4 regions of the Serratia sp. LSHTC3 genome follow, and region 2 is predicted to be linked to each of the others. Evidence: predicted binding sites of a transcription regulator. Region 2 holds the regulator's gene; each other region holds the start of a gene.
The links. The regulator PhoB, encoded in region 2, activates phosphate uptake and scavenging genes when phosphate is short. The targets are predictions, from matches to a motif close to CTGTCATAAAACTGNCNNAT.
Positions count from the first base shown of each region.

Region 1: the regulator PhoB is predicted to act here: its motif matches at 1,241-1,260, upstream of phnC (phosphonate ABC transporter ATP-binding protein).
Region 3: the regulator PhoB is predicted to act here: its motif matches at 1,782-1,801, upstream of glpT (glycerol-3-phosphate transporter).
Region 4: the regulator PhoB is predicted to act here: its motif matches at 1,272-1,291, upstream of pstS (phosphate ABC transporter substrate-binding protein PstS).

Region 1 is NZ_JBXUNP010000002.1:136,128-139,233, reverse strand. It holds gene phnD (phosphonate ABC transporter substrate-binding protein) at 1-310, opposite strand, end outside; gene phnC (phosphonate ABC transporter ATP-binding protein) at 352-1,185, opposite strand; gene trpS (tryptophan--tRNA ligase) at 1,303-2,310, opposite strand; gene AC2CGI_RS07895 (NAD(P)-dependent oxidoreductase) at 2,601-3,106, shown strand, end outside.
Region 2 is NZ_JBXUNP010000005.1:63,936-67,041, reverse strand. It holds gene phoR (phosphate regulon sensor histidine kinase PhoR) at 1-1,060, opposite strand, end outside; gene phoB (phosphate response regulator transcription factor PhoB) at 1,085-1,774, opposite strand; gene sbcD (exonuclease subunit SbcD) at 1,990-3,106, shown strand, end outside.
Region 3 is NZ_JBXUNP010000006.1:243,454-246,559, reverse strand. It holds gene glpA (anaerobic glycerol-3-phosphate dehydrogenase subunit A) at 1-1,590, opposite strand, end outside; gene glpT (glycerol-3-phosphate transporter) at 1,955-3,106, shown strand, end outside.
Region 4 is NZ_JBXUNP010000006.1:28,443-31,548, reverse strand. It holds gene pstC (phosphate ABC transporter permease PstC) at 1-64, opposite strand, end outside; gene pstS (phosphate ABC transporter substrate-binding protein PstS) at 156-1,196, opposite strand; gene glmS (glutamine--fructose-6-phosphate transaminase (isomerizing)) at 1,532-3,106, opposite strand, start outside.

The DNA.
Region 1 (3,106 bases), on a different contig from region 2:
CCACCGCTTTCGGATCCTTGATGTAGACCGAGGCGAACGACGACGGCGACATGCTCAGCACCAGGTCAATCTTGCCGCCCAGCAGGCCCTGGATCACGCCGGAATAGTCGGACGAGTTGCGCAGCTTGGTATCGACGTTCAACTCTTTATCCAGGAACTGCTTCACGCACTGGTTATCGCCGATCTGCTGGGTGGCGTTCTGGCCGCCGAGAATGCCCAGGTTCAGCTCTTTCGGCGTATCCGCTGCGGCAGCATTAAATACCATCATCGCGCCGGCCATCAGGGTGGTCAGACTCAATACTTTTTTCATTAGGTGTGCCTTGTGTGTAAAGGGTAAAGGTCAAAAGTGCTTCAATGGATCTGATTGGCTTCTTCGCCATACAGCTGGTGCAGGATCCGCTCGTTCAGTTGCGAAGGATGCCCGTCAAACACGATCTTCCCGTGGGCGATGCCGATCACCCGCGAGCAATACTCTTTCACCAGTTCGACCGAGTGCAGGTTCACCATCACCGCGATGCCGTCTTCGCTGATTTTCTGCAGCGCGTCCATGATGCGGCGGGTGTTTTTCGGATCGAGCGACGCCACCGGCTCATCGGCCAGCAGGATTTGCGGATTTTGCATCAGCGCGCGGCAGATGGCGACGCGCTGCATCTGGCCGCCGGAGAGGTGCTCGGCGCGCTGCAGCGCGTGCGGCAGCATGTTGAGCCACTGCAACAGCTCGATGGCGCGAGCGCGGTCGGCGTCATCGAACAGTTTGAAGAAGGATTTCAGGGTGGAGGTGTGGCTCAGGCGCCCCAGCAGCACGTTGGTCATCACGTCCAGCCGCGGCACCAGGCAGAAGTCCTGGAAGATCATGCCGCAGCGCGCGCGCCACTGGCGCATCTGGCGGCCGGCAAGCTGGGCGATATCCTGCGCCACGCCATCGTCTTCGAAGTGCAGCATCTCGCCGCAGCTGGAAGGAATGGTGCCGTTGAGGGTGTGCAACAGCGTGGACTTGCCCGCGCCGGAACGGCCGATCACCGCCACGAACTCGCCGGCGTGCAGATCGAAATTGATGTCATCCAGCACGCGCTGCTGCGCTTTGTAGGCCTTGCCGAGTCCCTTTACCGATAACACTTTGCGGGATGCGGCGGCGTGCTGCCCTGGGAACTCGTGCTGCGCCAATTTTAACAGTGCCTGAGCCATATGATTTCTCTGGTTTCAGTGGCTAATCATTATGGGCACCTATTAACGAATAAGTTTATGACAGTGGGATGATGGTTTTATGGCCGGGGCGTGACGCGTGCCGCCCCGGCGTGCGCATCATTCCAGGCTAAAGAAGTCCAGCCCCAGCGCCGCCTTGACCTGCTGCAGCGTCTGCCGGCTGACCTGATGCGCGCGGCGGGTGCCATGCTGCAGGATGCGCGTCAGCTCGCCTTTATCGGCGATGAATTCGGCGCGGCGGGTGCGGATCGGCTCGAGCAGGCTCTGCAGGCAATCCTCCAGCAGCCGTTTGATTTTCACGTCCCCCAATCCGCCGCGCCGGTAGTGCGCCTTCAGCTCCGCCAGCAGCGCGGCGTCTTCGCAGAAGGCGTCCAGATAGGTGAACACCATGTTGCCCTCCACCCGGCCGGGATCGCTGACGTTGAGATGACCGGGATCGGTGAACATGCTCATCACCGCCTTGTGCACCTCGTCGGCGCCGGCGCCAAGCGGGATGGCGTTGCCGCGCGATTTCGACATCTTGCCCTGCCCATCCAGCCCCGGCAGACGCCCGACGTTGCTCAACAGCGGCTGGCACTCCGTCAGCACCGGTTGGCCGACGATGTGGTTGAAGCGCCGCACGATCTCGTTGGTTTGCTCCAGCATCGGCAACTGATCCTCGCCGACCGGCACGTGGGTGGCGCCAAAGGCGGTGATGTCCGCCGCCTGGCTGACCGGATAGATCAAAAAGCCGGCCGGCAGGCTGCGGGCGAAATCCTTCTCGGCGATTTCACTTTTCACCGTCGGGTTGCGTTCCAGCCGCGCCACGCTGACCAGATTGAGGTAGTACATCGTCAGCTCGGCCAACGCCGGCAGCGCCGACTGCAGGCAAATGGTGGTCTTGTGCGGATCGATGCCGACCGCCAGATAGTCAGCCACTACGTTGAGCACGTTGGTGCTGATTTTTTGCGGATTGTTGCCGTTGTCGGTCAGGCCCTGCAAATCCGCCACCATCACCGTTTGGTTATGCTGGTGCTGCAGTTCCACGCGCTGGCGCAGCGAGCCGACGAAGTGCCCTAAATGCAGTGGGCCGGTGGCGCGATCGCCGGTAAGAATGGTGTAGCTCATGACAGTGCTCCTGAAGGTCTGTAGACCGCCGGATCAACGCCACAAAAAATAATGCCGCCAAACCGGCGGCATTAAAAAGAGATGTGAATACTCGTGCCGCCTCAGAAGAGGCGCCACCATGACTGATTGTGGGTGGAGTGCATCGATATATTCATAGCATCAAGGTATACCCGCTGCGGCAGCGCGTCAATAACCCGCCGCCGATGCGTAAGACGACGTTACATTCCGGCATTTGCGTTCCTGGCCCGGCGCGCTAGGGTAAAACCTTCAACCTGAAAAAGGAGCGCATGATGAAGATCGGATTTGCCGGACTGGGTGGGATGGGCAGCGCCATGGCGGCCAACCTGTTGCAGGCGGGCTTCGCCTTAACGGTATGGAACCGCTCGCCGCAGGCGGCGCAGCCGCTGGTGAGCGCCGGCGCGCGGCAGGCCGAGCGGCCGGAACAGTTGGCCGATGCCGACGTGCTGATCACCATGCTGGCCGACGATGCCGCCACGCAACAGGTGGTGGTGGACAGCGGATTGCTGCAGCGAATGAAACCGGGCGCGCTGCATATCAATATGGCGACCATCTCGGTCGAACTCGCCAAACGCCTGACGACGCTGCATGAGGAACACGGCATCGGCTATCTCGCCGCGCCGGTGCTGGGCCGGGTCGACGTGGCCGCCGCCGGCAAGCTGAATATTCTGGCGGCCGGCGATAGCGAGCGGCTGAAGCAAGCGCAGCCGCTGTTCGATGCCCTCGGCCAGAAAACCTGGCACTTCGGCGCCGATCCGGCGCAGGCCAACGTGGTCAA
Region 2 (3,106 bases):
CCTGGAACTGCGCGCCATGCGCCGTCTGCTGCCAGCTGACTTCGATATGGGTGCCCTTCGGCGTGTGGTTGACCGCATTGTACACCAGGTTAGACACCGCGCTGCGCAACTGGTCTTCATTGCCGAACACGTTGAGCTGTTCGTTCACCCGGAAGGTGATCTCGTGATTGCCGCCGCTCAGCGATTGCGCCTCACGCTGCAACACCCGCAGCATCAGCGGAATATCCACCCGCTCGTTCATGTCGACATTGGGCGCCGCCTCGATGCGCGACAGCGTCAGCAACTGCTTGACCAGCCCGTCCATCCGGCGGGTCTGCTCTTGCATGGTGCTCAGCGCCTTGCTGCGCAGCGAACCGTCCTGCTCTTCGTCGCCCATCATCTCCAGATAGCCCTGCAGCACCGTCAGCGGCGTACGCAGCTCATGGCTGACGTTGGCGAAGAAGTTGCGCCGCGCGCCCTCCAACTGACGCATCTGGGTGACGTCGCGCGCCACCATCAGCAATTGCCCTTCGGAATAGGGCATCACGCGGAATTCGACGTAGTGTTCGTTGTTCAGCTGCAGCGTCAGCGGGCGCGAAAACTCCTGCTGTTGCAGATAGTGGCTGAATTCCGGATAACGCAGCAGGTTAAGGATGTGCTGGCCGTTGTCTTCCGGCCAACGAAAGCCGAGCAGATGCTGCGCCAGCCCGTTGCACCAGAAGATATTGCCTTCGACGGTGGTCATCACCACCGCGTCAGGCAGCGATTCGGCCCCGCTGCGAAAGCGCTTGATCAGCAGCGCCAGCTCGCGCCGGCGGCGGCGGTTGCGCTGCTGCATCTGATACAGGCCATAGAACAGCGGCTCCCAGCTCCAGCGGCCGGGCGGCGGCGTCATGCTGCGGTCGATCCACAGCCAATGGGAGAGTTTGAGCTGGTTGTAGAAATTCCACACCAGCGCAGCCAGCGCAGAAGCCAGCAGGAACCAGGGCAGATAACCAAAAATCAGCCCCAGCAGTAAGGCGGGCAGACAGAAAAGAGCCAGCTCCAAAGCCAGCCTCTTCCACGACAGACGTTCTAACACGGCATATTCTCCAGCGCGGCGCGATCAGTAGCGCGTTGAGAACCGGTAGCCGGTGCCCCGAACGGTTTGAACCATTTTATCATGCCCACTGGTTTCTAACGCCTTGCGGAGCCGACGGATATGCACGTCAACGGTACGGTCTTCCACATAAACGTTAGTGCCCCAGACGTGATTAAGCAACTGCTCGCGGCTATAAACCCGCTCCGGGTGGGTCATAAAGAAGTGCAGTAGCTTGAACTCGGTCGGCCCCATGTCCAGCGCCTGATCGTTCGCCATTACGCGGTGGGAGGACGGATCCAGGCTCAACCCTTGCATTTCAATCACTTCTTCCACCGCCATCGGCGAAATGCGGCGCATGACCGCTTTGATGCGCGCCACCAGCTCCTTGGGCGAGAACGGCTTGGTGATGTAATCATCCGCCCCCACTTCCAGGCCGCGCACCCGGTCTTCTTCTTCGCCGCGCGCGGTCAGCATCATCACCGGGATATCGCGGGTCAGCGCTTCGCGCTTCATATGTTTGATAAACTGAATGCCGGAACCACCGGGCAACATCCAGTCAAGCAACACCAAATCAGGGAACGGCTCAGACAGACGCGTCACGGCGCTGTCATAATCTTCGGCTTCCAACGGTTGGTAACCATTCTGTTCCAACACAAAGCACACCATCTCACGGATCGGCGCTTCGTCTTCCACCACCAGTATGCGTCTTGCCATCGTCAATCCTGCCAATGTGTTAGCGACTTTTCGGGCGCCATTATGCGTCAGTTTTGTGACACTTTTATGAAAAAAACCGGCTGTTATAGGCAGTAAGCATAGCGATTATTTCCCGCAGTAACGAAAAATCATCCGGTTGTCATCATCATTGCGCCGGGACAGCCGCCGCCGCGGCCTTTATAATCATCGCCATTATCTTTACATCCGGGAGTGTCATGCGCCTGATCCACACCTCTGACTGGCACCTTGGCCAGTACTTTTTCACCAAAAGCCGCGCCGCCGAGCACCAGGCTTTTCTGAACTGGCTGATCGAACAGGTAGATCAGCAGCAGGTGGATGCGCTGATCGTCGCCGGAGATCTGTTCGATACCGGCTCGCCGCCCAGCTATGCCCGCGAGCTGTACAACCGCTTCGTGGTGGAACTGCAGCGCACCGGCTGCCAGCTGGTGGTGCTGGGCGGCAACCACGATTCGGTCGCGACGCTGAACGAATCGCGTGAACTGCTTTCCTGCCTGAACACCACGGTGATCGCCAGCGCGCAGGGCGCCCCGGAACAGCAGATCGTGGTGCTTAACCAACGCGACGGCCAGCCGGGCGCGGTGCTGTGCGCCATCCCGTTCCTGCGGCCGCGCGATCTGCTCACCAGCCGCGCCGGCGAATCCGGCGCGCAGAAACAGCAGGCGTTGCAGGAAGCCATCGCCGAACATTACCAAACGCTGTATCAGGCGGCCTGCGAGCGCCGCGACCAGTTGGGCCTGCCACTGCCGATCGTCGCCACCGGCCACCTGACCACCGTCGGCGTTACCACCTCCGACTCGGTGCGCGACATCTATATCGGCACCCTCGACGCCTTCCCGGCGCAGGCCTTCCCCCCCGCCGACTATATCGCGCTGGGCCACATTCACCGCGCGCAGAACGTCGCCAAATCGGAGCATATTCGCTATAGCGGCTCGCCGATCCCGCTGAGCTTCGATGAGCTGGGCAAAGCCAAAAGCGTCTTCCTGGTGGATTTCGCCGACGGCGCTTTGCAGCAGGTAGAAACGTTAACGATCCCGCAGTTTCAGCCCATGCAACTGATCAAAGGCGATCTGGCCGAGATCGAACGGCAGCTGCGGCAATTTGCCGACTATGCCGGCGAGCTGCCGGTGTGGCTGGATATCGAAGTGGCGACGCAGGGCTACCTCAGCGACATCCAGCGCCGCATCCAGCTGATGGCGGATGCGCTGCCGGTGGAAGTGGTGCTGCTGCGGCGCAGCAAAGAGCAGCGCCGCCAGGCGATCGCACAGCAGGATAAGGAAACGCTCAACGAGCTGAGCGTCAACGAGGTGTTCG
Region 3 (3,106 bases), on a different contig from region 2:
TTGGTAAACCCAACTGGTAAATTCGCTCTCGCGCAGCGCATCGCCCCAGGCGATCGGCCGCACGCCTTTCCAGCGTTCGTTGAGGAACTGCGACAGCTGCGCGATAGATTGCTGCGGCGTGCTGACCTTGAAGCGCGTCAGCAGCCCGGCGGCGCGGCAGGCGCAGAGTTCACCCTGGCAGGTGCCCATGCCGACGCGGGTGCGGCGGCGCAGATCCACCAGGTTATTGACGGTCAGCGAATTGACCGCATAGCGCACTTCCCCGGCGGTCACCGCCTCGCACTCGCACACCAGGCTGGTGTCGAGCCGATCGGCCGCCGGCACCTGGCTGGCGCGATCGCCGTGCCGGTAAATCGCCGAGCCGCGAATGCTGGCGGGCAGAGAAACCACGCTGCGCACCGTTTCCTCCGCCGACTGACGGGATCCGGGCAACGCGTCCTGCGCGGTGGTGCACGGGCGGTTTACCCCGAGCTTTTCGCACACCTTGTCGGTGGCCCACTCCGCCATCAGACGATAGGTCATCAGCTTGCCGCCGGTGATGGTGATAAACCCTTCCAGCCCGTCGCGGGCGGCGTGATCGAGCAGCACGATGCCGCGGCTGACATTGCGCCCGCTGGGATCGTCGTCGCTGGCCACCAGCGGCCGCACCCCGGCATAGGCGCGCAGAATGCGGGTCTGCGCCAGGGTGGGCGCCAGCAGCGCCCCCTCGCGGATCAGAATGTCCACCTCCTGCGGGGTCACCAGCATGTTGTCAATTTGGTCGTAGTCGATATGGGTCGAGGTGGTGCCGATCAGCGAGATGGTGTCGCCCGGCACCAGGATGTCGGCGTCCGCCGGTTTGCGGCAACGGTTGATCACCATGTTGTTGATGCGGTGACCGAGGATCAGCAGCGCTCCCTTGGCCGGGAACATGCGGATACGCAAATCGGCGTATTCGGCGATCTGCTGGCCCCAGATGCCGGCGGCGTTGACCACCACCGGTGCGTGCAGCTCATAGCGCCGCTGATTCTGATGGTCGTAAACGCGCACGCCCGTCACCCGGTCGCCACTGCGCAACAATCCGACCACCTGGTGGTAAGTCAGGATCTGCGCGCCGTGTTCGCGCGCATCCAGCATGTTGGCGGCGGTCAGCCGGAAAGGATCGACGGTGCCGTCCGGCACCCTCACCGCGCCAATCAGCGCCGGATTAGCCGCCGGCTCCAGCCGCAGCGCCAGCTGCGGTTCGATCGCTTCGGCGTCGATGTCGGCCTGGCGACAGGCGGCGATAAACTGTTGCTGATACTCCAGCGAGTCCTGCGGCAGGGTGATGAACAGCCCATCGGTGCGCTCGATACAGTGATGCGCGATGCGTTTCAGGATGCGGTTCTCTTCGATGCACTCGCGCGCCGACTCGCCGTCGGTCACCGCATAGCGCGCGCCGCTGTGCAGCAAGCCGTGGTTGCGGCCGGTGGCGCCGGTGGCGATGTCGTGACGCTCCAGCAAAATGCAGCGCAAGCCGCGCCGCGCACAATCGCGGGCAATGCCTGCGCCGGTGGCGCCGCCGCCGATGATGATCACATCCGTTTCGCCGCCGTCAAAATAGCTGCTCATGTCGCTCCCTCAGGATCGGTAGTTATGAGCCTATTGAGCCACGGTTATTAGGGTCTTTGTTTGATAAGGAACAAGAACGAACATAAAACGAAATAAAAATGTCCACAAAAAACCATCAATGTGATCATAATCACGATTTTTGGACGTTTTTCTATTTCATAACGTTAACGAATCGCTCAAAATCCGCCGTGGTTTCATGAAAGTGTAACAATTGCGCCATTCGTCACAGCGACACCAGGCGTATTTGTCGACAATGGCGCTCGTTATGGAACACAAAAACACCACATTCGATATCCGCTCAATCATCAAATGAACGTAAAAGGTCATATTGATGTGATAACAGATAAAGCCATCGGAGGCGCTCATGTTGAGTATTTTTAAGCCGGCCGCACACATCGCCCGTGTGCCGAGCGATAAGGTAGACCCGCTCTACCGTAAGCTGCGCTGGCAAATTTTCCTGGGGATCTTCTTCGGTTACGCCGCTTACTATCTGGTGCGTAAGAACTTCACCCTGGCCATGCCTTACCTGATCGAACAAGGCTTCAGCCGCGGCGACCTCGGCTTCGCGCTGTCGGGCATCTCCATCGCCTACGGCTTCTCCAAATTCATCATGGGTTCGGTCTCCGACCGTTCCAACCCGCGAGTGTTCCTGCCTGCCGGCCTGATCCTGGCGGCGGCGGTGATGTTGTTCATGGGCTTCGTGCCGTGGGCCACCTCCAGCATCGCGGTGATGTTCGTTCTGCTGTTCCTGTGCGGCTGGTTCCAGGGCATGGGTTGGCCGCCGTGCGGCCGTACCATGGTGCACTGGTGGTCGCAGAAAGAACGCGGCGGCATCGTTTCCATCTGGAACTGCGCCCACAACGTGGGTGGCGGCCTGCCGCCGCTGCTGTTCCTGCTGGGTATGGCCTGGTTCAACGACTGGCACGCGGCGCTGTACATGCCGGCCTTCGGCGCCATCCTGGTGGCCCTGATCGCCTTCGCCCTGATGCGCGACACCCCGCAATCCTGCGGCCTGCCGCCGATTGAAGAGTACAAAAACGACTATCCGGACGACTACAGCGAAAAAGACGAAGAAGAGCTGACCGCCAAGCAGATCTTCATGCAGTACATCCTGCCGAACAAGCTGCTGTGGTACATCGCGGTCGCCAACGTGTTCGTCTACCTGCTGCGTTACGGCATTCTGGACTGGTCGCCGACCTACCTGAAAGAAGTGAAGCACTTCGCGCTGGACAAGTCTTCCTGGGCCTACTTCCTGTATGAATACGCCGGTATCCCGGGCACTCTGCTGTGCGGCTGGATGTCGGACAAAGTGTTCAAAGGCAACCGCGGCGCCACCGGCGTGTTCTTCATGACGCTGGTGACCATCGCCACCGTGGTGTTCTGGATGAACCCGGCCGGTAACCCGACCGTGGACATGATCTGTATGCTGGTCATCGGCTTCCTGATCTACGGCCCGGTGATGCTGATCGGCCTGCACGCGCTGGAGCTGGCGCCGAAGAAAGCCGCCGGCACCGCC
Region 4 (3,106 bases), on a different contig from region 2:
GCGCGCTGAAAATGATGTCACCGTTTTTGCCCGGTGCTTTGATGGTCGGCTTGTACTCAGCCATAGATTACTCTCTGTTTGAACCCTGGCAGCCCCAATCGGGATCGGAGCCTGAAGAACTGTGTGGGGCGCGGCGAACCCGCGCCCCTGCGTTGTTAGTACAGCGCTTTACCTGAACTGTCTTTTACGTTGGTTTTCCAGGCCGCACGCACCTGCTCAACCACTTCTGCCGGCAGGGTGGCGTAATCCAGCTCGTTAGCTTGTTTTGCACCGGTTTTATACGCCCAGTCGAAGAACTTCAGCACTTCGGCGCCCTGAGCAGGGTTTTTCTGCTCTTTGTGCACCAGGATGAAGGTGGTGGAGGTGATTGGCCACACGTTGTCGCCTTTCTGGTCAGTCAGATCCTGAGCGAAAGTTTTGCTCCAATCCGCGCCTTTGGCGGCGTTGCTGAAGCTCTCTTCGGTCGGGCTGACCGGTTTGCCGTCGGCGGACACCAGCTTGGTGTAAGCCAGGTTGTTCTGCTTGGCGTAAGCGTATTCTACGTAGCCGATAGAGCCTGGCAGGCGCTGAACGAAGGCGGCGATGCCGTCGTTGCCTTTACCGCCCAGACCGGTCGGCCAGTTAACGGTAGAACCGGCGCCAATCTTTTCTTTCCACTGCGCATTGGCCTTGGACAGGTAGCTGGTGAACACGAACGAGGTGCCGGAACCGTCGGCGCGGCGCACTACGGCGATGTTCTGGTCAGGCAGTTTCACGCCTGGGTTCAGCTTGGTGATAGCCGGATCGTTCCACTTTTTGACGTTGCCCAGGTAGATATCGCCCAGGGTTTTGCCGTCCAGCGTCAGTTCGCCGGATTTGATGCCCGGGATATTCACCGCCAGCACCACGCCGCCAATCACGGTCGGGAACTGGAACAGGCCGTCGGCCGCCAGCTTGTCGTCAGACAGCGGGGCGTCGGAGGCACCAAAGTCAACGGTGTTGGCCACGATTTGCTTCACGCCGCCAGAGGAGCCGATGCCCTGATAGTTAACTTTGTTGCCGGTTTCTTTCTGATAAGAATCTGCCCACTTGGCGTAAACCGGAGCGGGGAATGTCGCACCTGCACCGGTCAGGCTGGCAGCAGCGAACGCGGACACGGCGGTCAGGGAGAAGGTCGCTGCCACAATACTGGCGACGGTGGTACGCATCAGTTTCATAATCCCTCCTAATGGGATACTTAAAATCGACTTCGAGTCGTTTTAATCAGAGTAAGTATTGCTGCAGGAGGGAAAATAGGACAGTTTGGTGACAGAAAAATGTACGCAATATGACAGTTATATTACAGCGTATTTGATAGGTATTTGTTTTTATGTAAATCAGAAGGTTAGCCGTGAAACAGCACATTTCCCAAGCAATAAAAAACCGGCTTGGCGCGGCCTATCCGCTTGAATATGACAACGTTTATCACCGAAACGGCAGCGCTGTCATCTTTAAGGTCACTCATGAAAAAAGCCGGCGCTAAGGCCGGCTTTTGCAGTTTACCTGTAACAAATTACTCTACGGTGACAGACTTCGCCAGGTTGCGCGGCTGGTCAACGTCGGTGCCCTTGATCAGCGCCACGTGGTAAGACAGCAGCTGCAACGGCACGGTGTAGAAGATCGGCGCGACGATTTCCTCGACGTGCGGCAGAGGAATGAGGGTCATGCCTTCGCTGCTGACGAAGCCGGCGTCCTGATCGGCGAACACGTACAGCTGGCCGCCGCGCGCGCGCACTTCTTCAATGTTGGACTTCAGCTTTTCCAGCAGTTCGTTGTTTGGCGCCACCACGATCACCGGCATATCGGCGTCGATCAGCGCCAGCGGGCCGTGTTTCAACTCGCCCGCCGCATAAGCTTCAGCGTGAATATAGGAGATCTCTTTCAGCTTCAGCGCCCCTTCCATGGCGATCGGATACTGATCGCCGCGGCCGAGGAACAGCGCATGGTGCTTGTCGGAGAAGCCTTCCGCCAGCGCTTCGATCTCTTTATCCATCGACAGCATCTGCTCGATACGCGCCGGCAGCGCCTGCAGACCATGCACGATCTCGTGCTCCACGCTTTCCGCCATGCCTTTCAGACGGCCCAGGCGCGCCACCAGCATCAACAGCACGGTGAGCTGCGTGGTGAAGGCTTTGGTCGAGGCTACGCCGATTTCCGTACCCGCTTTGGTCATCAGCGCCAGATCGGATTCGCGCACCAGCGAAGAGCCGGCAACGTTACAAACGGCCAGCGAACCGAGATAACCCAGCTCTTTGGACAGGCGCAGCGCCGCCAGGGTGTCGGCGGTTTCGCCGGACTGTGACAGAGTGATGATCAGGCTGCCCGGACGCACCGCCGATTTGCGGTAACGGAATTCGGACGCGATCTCGACATCGCACGGCACGCCAGCCAGCGCTTCGAACCAGTAACGCGCCACCATACCGGAGTGGTAAGAAGTCCCACAGGCGATAATCTGCACGTGCTGCACCTTGGCGAGCAACTCGTCGGCGTGCGGCCCCAGCTCACTCAGGTTGATTTGACCATGACTGAAACGCCCTTCCAGGGTGTTTTTCAGCGCCAGCGGCTGTTCGTAAATCTCTTTTTGCATGTAGTGGCGATAAGCGCCCTTGTCGCCGGCGTCATACTGCACCTGGGATTCGATCTCAGGACGCTCGATGGCGTTGCCCTGTTTGTCGAAGATGTTGACGGTGCGGCGAGTCACTTCCACCACGTCGCCCTCTTCCAGGAAGATGAAGCGGCGGGTGACCGGCAGCAGCGCCAGCTGATCGGAAGCGATGAAGTTTTCCCCGACGCCGCGGCCGATAACCAGCGGGCTGCCGGAACGCGCCGCGACCAGCACGCTCGGATCGCGGCTGTCCATCACCACGGTGCCATAAGCGCCGCGCAGCTGCGGGATCACGCGCTGAACCACTTCCAGCAGCGTACCGCCTTGCAGTTGTTCCCAGTGCACCAGGTGCGCAATCACTTCGGTGTCGGTTTCAGAGCTGAAACGGTAACCGCGTTCAATCAGCAGTTCGCGCAGCGGCTCGTGGTTTTCGATGATGCCGTTATGCACCACGGTAATGTAGTCGGAAACATGCGGGTGCGC